2 linked regions of the Halalkalicoccus sp. CG83 genome follow. The protein of the gene in region 1 binds, or shares a complex with, the protein of each later gene. Links are inferred from orthologs where the notes say so. Each region holds a gene or a part of one and is shown on either strand. Other genes may lie near its edges.

Region 1 (4,237 bases):
CTGCCGGCCGGGGAGGTTTACGTTCCGCCCCCCTATCGATCGAGGTGACCCAGTTCGTTCTCTACGGCGGGAAGGGCGGCGTCGGCAAGACCACCTGTGCGGCCGCGACGGGCCTCTCGCTCGCGGAATCGGGCCACGAGACGCTCGTGCTCTCGACGGACCCGGCCCACTCGCTCTCGGACTCGTTCGAGACCGACCTCGGCGGCGAGCCCCGGGAGGTCCGCCCCCGGCTGTGGGCGGCCGAGATCGACCCCGACGAGCGCGCCGAGCAGTACCGCGAACTGGCCTCGGGACTCGCAGCCGACCTGCGGTCGGCCGGCCTCCAGCTCGACGACGAGGACGTCGAGGAGGTGTTCGGCGCCGGAGTGCCAGCGGGCGGCGACGAGGTGGCGGCGCTCGACGTCTTCGTCGAGTTCGCCGACTCCGAGCGCTGGGAGTACGTCGTCCTCGACACCGCGCCGACGGGCCACACCCTGCGACTGCTCGACCTGCCCGACGTGATGAGCGCCACCCTCAAGAAGACGCTCTCGGTCCGAGGGCAGGTCCAGCGGCTCGCGGACTCCGCGAAGCGGATGACGATGGGGCCGGCCTACTACTTCGGCGGCGGACGGCGAAGCGAGGAGGGAGACGGGTTCGCCGACCTGAAGGCGCGAATGGAGCGCGCCCGCGACCTGCTGAAGGACCCCGATCGGACCGAGTTCCGCGTCGTGTTGCTTCCCGAGACGATGGCGATCAGCGAGTCCGAGCGACTGGTCGAACGGCTGGACGAGGCGGGTCTGCCGGTACGAACCGCCGTCGTCAACCGGGTGCTTGAGGAGATCGACGAGGACTGCGAGCGGTGTCGTACCCGCCAGGACCTCCACGAACAGCGCCTCGCTGAGATCGACGAGCGCTTCGCCGGCCTCGACGTTCGGACGCTCCCCGACCGGGTCGGCGAGGTCCACGGCATCGAGTCCCTGGAGGCGATCGCGAAGCGGCTCGGCGTGTAGGGTCGTCCGACTGCATTATCTCTGCATCCCAATCCGATCGTTCGGATCGTACCGTTCGCGGTCCACCGCTGGCGGACCGAGAGCGCCTGTTGCGCTCTCGGCCTTTTTTGGTGGAGCTTTTTGTGGCGAGGGGGTCGCTTCGCGACCCCGAGGCGTAAAAAGGTCCGTTTAGAAGTAGTCGACGGCCTCAGGGAGTTCGAGCTTCATCCCCTTTCGCTCGCGGATCTCCATGATCTTCTCGCGCTGGAGGTTGTCGGACATGATGCGGAAGCCGGCGTTCTCGGTGTTCCAGGACGCACGACCCTCCGTCGCCGAGCGGATGTCGCTCGAGAAGCCGATCATCTCCCCGACGGGGGCGATCCCCTCGATCACCATGAGGTCACCCTCCTGGTACATGTCGTCGACGCGGCCGCGTCGACCCTGGATCTCGCCGCTCGCAGCACCCATGTGCTCGCTGGGCACGTCGATGCGGACGTTCTGGATCGGCTCCATCAGCGAGACGCGAGCGTGGATCAGCGCGCGGTGGACCGCCCGACGGACTGCGGGGATGACCTGTGCGGGGCCACGATGGATGGTGTCCTCGTGCAGGCGCGCGTCGTTCAGCCGGATCAGCGTCCCCTGGACGGGCTCGGCCGCGAGCGGCCCCTCGTCGAGGGCATCCTCGAGCCCCTCGATGACGAGCTCCATCGTCTCGTTGAGGTGCTGGATCCCCTTCGTGTCGTCGATGAAGACGTTGGTGCCGAAGATGTGCTCGACGTTCTGGGAGGTGTCCTTGTCCATGCCCGCCTCCTGGAGCGCCTCGCGGCGCTCCTGTTCGGGCATGTCCATCGAGACGTCGCCGAGCTTGATCTGGTCGACGATCTCCTCCGAGAGCGGCTCGACGGTGAGGTAGAACCGGTTGTGGCGGTTCGGCGAGATCCCCTCGACGGTCTCGGTCGCCCCGCGGACCGCCTCGCGGTAGACGACGATCGGCTCACCGGTGTTGACCGGGATGCCCTGGTTGCGCTCGATGCGCTGGGTGATGACCTCGAGGTGGAGCTCGCCCTGACCCGAGATCAGGTGCTCGCCGGTGTCCTCGTTGATGGTGATCTGGATCGTGGGATCCTCCTTCGAGACCTGGCGCAGCGTCTCGATGAGCTTCGGCAGGTCGTCCATGCTCTTCGCCTCGACGCTCTTCGTGATGACGGGCTCGGAGATGTGCTCGATCGACTCGAACGGCGTCATCTCGACGCTGGAGACGGTCGAACCTGCGATCGCGTCCCGAAGCCCGGTGACCGCGGCGATGTTGCCGGCGGGGACGTGTTCGACCTCCTCGCGCTCGCCGCCCATGTAGATGCCGACCGACTGGACGCGGTTCTTCCCCGCGGTGCCCGAGACGTAGAGCTCCTGGCCCTTCTCGATGGTACCGGAGAACACGCGACCGGCGGCGATCTCGCCGGCGTGAGGGTCGATACCGATGTCGGTGACCATCAGGACGACCTCGCCCTCGTCGTCGACCAGCCGCATCGTCTCCGCGATGTCCGACTCGTCGTCGCCGCGCCAGATGCGCGGGATACGTCGAGGCTGGGCGTCGACGGGGTTGGGGAAGTGCTCACAGACCATGTCGAGCACGACGTTCGAGAGCGGCGTGCGCTCGTGGAGCTCCTGGCGGTTCCCGTTTCGCTCGAGCTCGATGATGTCGCCGAAGTCGATGCCGGTTCGCTGCATCGACGGCATCGAGACGCCCCACTTGTAGAGCGCCGAGCCGAACGCGACCGTCCCGTCCTCGACGGAGACGGTCCAGTCGTCGATGTCGTCCATGTCCTCGGTCATTCCGCGGATGAGCTCGTTGACGTCATCGATGACCGACACGAGGCGCTGTTGCATCTCCTGGGGGCCCTCCTGGAGCTCGCTGATGAGCCGGTCGACCTTGTTGATGAACAGCGTGGGCTTGACGCCCTCGCGCAGCGCCTGCCGGACGACGGTCTCGGTCTGGGGCATCGCGCCCTCGACGGCGTCGACGACCACGAGCGCGCCGTCGACCGCGCGCATCGCACGGGTGACGTCGCCCCCGAAGTCGACGTGGCCCGGCGTGTCGATGAGGTTGATGAGGTGGTTGGTGTCCTCGTACTCGTGGGTCATCGAGACGTTCGCGGCGTCGATCGTGATGCCCCGTTCCTGTTCGTCCTCCTCGGTGTCCATCGCGAGCTGCTGGCCGGCGGTCTCGTCGGAGATCATGCCCGCGCCGGCGAGCAGGTTGTCCGTCAGCGTCGTCTTGCCGTGATCGACGTGTGCGGCGATGGCGATGTTCCGGATGTGCTCCGGGTTGTCCATCAGCCGTTCACACTCCTGAACGATCTTCTTGCGTCTACCCATTACCGTCTCCTATCGGAAGAGGCGTGAAAAGCGTAGTGTTTTTCGCGAGCCCGGACCGGAACGATCGACGGTGCGACCTCGACGGCGACGTGTCGCCGAACCGCACGCGCCGTCGAGACGGGAATCGAGCCCCCTTGCCCGACCGGCCGTTTCGACGCCTCAGGGTGACCCTATCGCCGTCTCCTAACACAATAGTAATACGTCTCGGACCCCGTGTTACCGGTAACCATGGACGTGCACGTGACCGGTGCCGCCCCGCCCTCCCCGTTTCTGAGCGCTCGTGACGTCTTCGAGACCGAGTACGACCTCTCACTCCCGGTCCAGGTCCGCATCCGGGAGGACCCCGACGAGCGCACCTGGACCTCGCATCCCGGCGAGTACCACGTTCTCAACATCTCCCGACAGGCCGCCACCAGCGCGATGGCCCGCGAACTCGCGCTCCACGAGTTCGCTCACATGCACAGAAACGAGCAGGCCCACCCATCGCACACCCAGTCGACCGACGAGGCGCTCTTTCTCGCGCTCACCGGGCGGACGGTCGAGCGCCGGAAGCTCGCGCACTGCTACCAGATCGCGAACCACATGAAGGACATCTACGCCGACGACATCACGCTCACGCTCGGGCCCGCCGACAAGCTCGTCTCCTTCCTCGAGTCGAGCCTCGCGTCAGCGCTGGCGGATCGGCCCGGCGTCCCACCGCGACCCGGCTCCCAGCGGCTCTCGACGGCGACGGATCCCGACATCGCCGCCGTCAACGCGGCGTTCGCGCTCGCGCTGGTCGAACGTCACGACCTCGTCTCGGAGGACCACCGCCTCTACGACCTGGCACGCGCCGCCGCTCAGGACGCGCCCGAGGTGGCGTTCGAGGCGTTTAGGCGCCGGTTCAAGGGCCT
Region 2 (4,052 bases), on another replicon or contig:
ACGACCGCGAGCGCGCTTCCGAGCGCGGAGAGCCGAAGCGCCTCGTGACCCCGACCCTCGATCACGAGCCGGTGGCCGGGCAGCGCCATCATCGCCATATCCGCATCGGGAACCCCGAGCGCGAGCGCGGGCACCACGTCGAGAAAGGTGTGGACGACGCCCGCCGAGAGCATCGCGGCCCCCACCAGAAGCGGCGGTCCCGGTATGGTCGGCGCGGCCGCGGCGAGCAGCAGCGCGAAGTTGTTCGCGTGCAGTCCCGGCGTCAGCCCGCTGATCGTACCTAAGAGAGCGCCCCCGAGGACGAACGCGAGCGCGGTGAGCGCGAACGGTGGATCGAACGTGACGCTCACGGCGGCGGGGTCCATCGGCCTCTCTGGATCCCCGATCGTATATGAACCGTTACACCTGATGCGGCGTGTCTCGACGCTCGTTTCGTACCTGAGACCGTTCGTCCGGGACGTCCTCGCCTGGACGGTATTCGGTTCGTAGCTGACGGTAGTCACGAGCGCCGGGAGTACGGCACCGATGGGAGCGACCCACGTAGACTGCACCGTCAGAGTCCGGTCCGGACGCGAGAGCGGTTCGGAGACCGTTCTCGGCCGGGATCGACGAAACGATCGAGTGTGATCTCAGTAGCCGCCTTCGTCCTCTTCCTCCTCTTCCTCCTCTTCTTCGTCGCCGCCTTCTCCTCCTCCCCCTCCTTCGCCGTCTTCTTCTTCTCCTTCGCCTTCGCCCTGGTCGCCACATCCCGCGAGCCCAGTGATGGTCGCTGCGCCCGCCATCGCGACGAATCGTCGTCGATTGAATCTCCCTTGCATGGTAGTCGCCTCGATCGGTCCAACGGGTTCCCACGTGATTACTGTTGACGTCGAATCGACCGAAACCTAGCTTGCGCTACTGACGGGAGAATAAACGGGAAAACGCGTGTTGACATCGTTTAGCCGAACGGCTGGCTAGCAGTCAAGAGGTAGCGGCTTCGAGAGATCCACTCCGCTCATACGAACCGATCATCGAAACGAGTGCACTTATCGACAGAAAGCATCGCGGCCCCGCCAAAAGCGGCGGTCGCCAGCAGCAGCACGAAGTCGTTCGCGCAGTCCCGGCGTCAGCCCGCTGATCACATCTACGAGAGCGCCCCGGAAACCGACCGTAAACGTCAACGAGGGATCGAACGTGACGCTCACGGCAGCGGGATCCATCGCCCTCGCTGGGACCGCGATCGTCTGTGAGTCGTCGGCTGATCGAACAGTCAGCCCTTCTATTCGTATCCTACTCTGATCCAATAAGAGACAGCAACGTCTAATATCTGAGCGATCTATTATGTTAAATTGGGGACGTAGACGAGATGAAGATAGTAGTAGGAAAGGTAACGAGCTTCGCGATGATACTCTGTTTGGTTCTGACAGCGATGGTAGGACCAGGAAGCGCGACTGGCTGGGTAGAGGACGAATGGAACGTTCCGAACGACGGATTCGAATCCGCCGGTGTCATCTATTCGGGTGACACCGTAAGCGGACAGATGTCCGACTACGACCAGGACTTCTACGCGATTGAAGTCACCGATCAACAATCGCTGATCGTCGAAACGAGGGTCGGTACGGGAGCGGACGTTCAACTCGCAGTCTACGATCCCCACAGGAACCAGGTGAAACACTGGATTCAGGCACAGGGAACTGAGGGAACGGTGACCGTCCCCACGCCGGAGAACGGCACCTATTACATTCACGTCTATACGGGTCAGTACGCGAATCTGGTGACCAATTACTCGGTTGCCGTGTCCGTAACTCCATACGCTATCGATTGGGGTTTCGTTAGCGTTTTACTCACCGTTGGGGGGATCGCTTTCGCCGCGTTCGGCGGAGCGTACGGAGTCATCCGACGACGGAGGGGCAAACCGATCGTCGGGGCAGTCGCAGGCAACCCCTGAACCGTGAAGACGGCTCACGCCTGCTACTAGCTCTGAATCAGTAACGATCTCGCTACCCGATGGGATGCTCGCCTCGCTGCGGTTAGCTACTACGTTCCAGAAAATGAAGCGAAGAACCGCGTGTCGGGGGCGTCTAACCGAACAGCTGGCCGAGGCCCTCGCCGCCGTCGCCCTCGTCCTCGTCCTCGTCTTCCTCTTCTGCTTCGGCCTCTTCGGCCTCCTCCTCGCCGCCTTCGTCGGCCTCCTCGGCCTCGCCGCCCGCGGCGGCGCCGCCGGCCGAACCGCCCGCCGCGGGGACCGCGGCGGCCTGCTCGACGGCCTCGTTGATGTCGACGTCCTCGAGGGCGGCGACGAGCGCCTTCACTCGGGACTCCTCGACGTCGGCGCCGGCCGACTCGAGCACGTCCGTCAGGTTCTCTTCGTTGATCTCTGCGCCGGTCTCGTTCAGGATGAGTGCTGCGTAAACGTATTCCATTGTTGTTGTCTCGTTGTGTCGTTATCCGAACATCGCTCCGAGCCCTTCGCCGCCGTCGTCGCCGTCGTCATCGTCCTCGTCGTCTTCGGCGTCGGCCTCGGTCTCCTCTTCGTCAGGCTGTTCCTCCTCCGCGTCGGCCTCGGTCTCCTCTTCGTCGGGCTCGGGCGCTTCGACGCCGCGGAGCTCCTCGGGGAGCGCCTCCTCGTCGTCGATCTGGGCCGCGAGCGCGCGCATCTGTGCGTCGGCCTTGCTCACGAGGTCGGGCATGAGCGCCTCGTCCTCGATCGCGGCGAACAGGCCGAGGCTCTTGGCCTCGCCCGTGGCCTTCGAGAGCAGCGCGGGCGCGGTCTGGGCCGTCGGGTAGACGGCGTTGATCGAGAGGTTCCGCGCGCCGGCCGCCGCGGCCTCGAAGTCCGCGCGGTACTCGTCGACGTCGATCGCGAGGTCCTCGGGATCGAAGAGGATGCCCTCGCTGTAGACCGAGCGCAGATCGAGACCGACCTCCTTGGGCTCGATGCCCAGTTCCGAGAGGACGTTCGCGAGGTCCTGGGAGACCTCCTCGCCCGCCTCGAGGACCTTGCTGTCCTCGGTGACCTTGATCGAGCCGTCCTGGATCCGCGCCGCGGCGCCGACCGTCTGGAGCTCCCCGACGAACGGTCCCGGGTCGACGCCGGTGTCGCCCTCGGGGATCACGATGTCGTTGGGAGCGACCTCGCCGGCACCGATCGGTGCGGGCGTCTTCGACTCCTCGAGCTGCTTGTAGAGCCCGAACGGGTTGTCGTCGGTTCCGATGATCCCGACCTGTCCCGCGACGTGTTCGGTCAGCTGCTCGGCCCCGTCGTTGACGTCCTCGAGGGCACGAACGAGCAGCGTGTTGCGGCTGACGCGAAGCTCCGCGCTGCCGTGGAGATCACGGCGCATGTTCTGGAGCTGCCGGCTCGGAATGCCGGCGATGTTGACGATGCCGACGCTCGAGTACGACTCGAGCACGTCGACGAGCTCCGCGACCTCCTCGCGCTTCCATTCGGGCAGGTTCTCGGTCTTGCGTTCGCCTTCGGTCGTTGCGGACATCTCACGCCACCTCCACTGCGGGTCCCATCGTGGTCTTGACGTACACCGTGTCGATGTTGAGCGGCCCCTTCTCGAGGTCCGCGTGGAGCCGGCGGAGGATCACGTCGATGTTGTCCGCGATCTCCTCGGCGGACATCTCCTGGGTGCCGACGAGCGTGTGGAAGGTACGCCGATCACGGCTCCGGACCTGAACGGTGTTCTTCATGCGGTTGACGGTCTCGACGACGTCCTCGTCGGGCTGGAGCGGGGTCGGCATCTTCCCGCGGGGACCGAGTACGGTCCCCAGATACCGCCCGATGTCGGGCATCATCGAGGCCTCGGCGATGAAGAAGTCGGTCTCCCCGGCGAGGTCCTTCGCCTCGTCGTCGTCGTCGCCTAGCTCCTCGAGGTCGTCACCCGAGAGCACCTCGTCGGCGACCTCCTCGGCCCTGATCGCCGTCTCGCCTTCGGCGAAGACGACGATCTTGGTGTCCTGGCCCGTCCCGGACGGGAGGACCACGCTTTCGTCCACTCGGTTCGACGGATCGTTGAGATCGAGATCGCGCAGATTGATCGCGAGGTCGACCGTCTCGCGGAAGT

What was found.
Region 2: the proteins of V0Z78_RS14550 (region 1) and rpl12p are in contact, whole or in part, in a crystal structure (PDB 5H7L), measured with the Pyrococcus horikoshii proteins. The link is inferred for Halalkalicoccus sp. CG83 from one-to-one orthologs. Residues at the interface, in WP_048053510.1 of Pyrococcus horikoshii: Pro161, Met164, Met165, Phe168, Ser169, Ile172, Val195, Glu196, Phe202, Leu211, Ser212, Val213, Met216, Lys222, Phe223, Asn224; in WP_010886059.1 of Pyrococcus horikoshii: Leu100, Ala101, Gly102, Leu103, Ser104, Ala105, Leu106, Phe107, Gly108.

What each region holds. Positions count from the first base shown.
Region 1 is NZ_JAZDDH010000002.1:197,853-202,089, reverse strand. The notes cover bases 752-3,726. They hold V0Z78_RS14550 (elongation factor EF-2), read right to left. Parts: upstream 3,345-3,726; coding sequence 1,158-3,344; downstream 752-1,157. Other genes in these bases: V0Z78_RS14545 (DUF5781 family protein), read left to right, coding at 3,573-3,726; V0Z78_RS14555 (ArsA family ATPase), read left to right, coding at 752-989. Outside these bases: more of V0Z78_RS14555, read left to right, coding at 45-751; more of V0Z78_RS14545, read left to right, coding at 3,727-4,237. UniProt on the Methanocaldococcus jannaschii protein: Catalyzes the GTP-dependent ribosomal translocation step during translation elongation.
Region 2 is NZ_JAZDDH010000001.1:1,485,448-1,489,499, forward strand. What follows is about bases 732-3,521. They hold rpl12p (50S ribosomal protein P1), read right to left. Parts: upstream 2,403-3,521; coding sequence 2,061-2,402; downstream 732-2,060. Other genes in these bases: V0Z78_RS07735 (hypothetical protein), read right to left, coding at 732-818; V0Z78_RS07740 (PPC domain-containing protein), read left to right, coding at 1,346-1,927; V0Z78_RS07750 (50S ribosomal protein L10), read right to left, coding at 2,424-3,473; V0Z78_RS07755 (50S ribosomal protein L1), read right to left, coding at 3,475-3,521. In the rest of the region: V0Z78_RS07730 (tripartite tricarboxylate transporter permease), read right to left, coding at 1-365; more of V0Z78_RS07735, read right to left, coding at 630-731; more of V0Z78_RS07755, read right to left, coding at 3,522-4,052. UniProt on the Methanocaldococcus jannaschii protein: Forms part of the ribosomal stalk, playing a central role in the interaction of the ribosome with GTP-bound translation factors.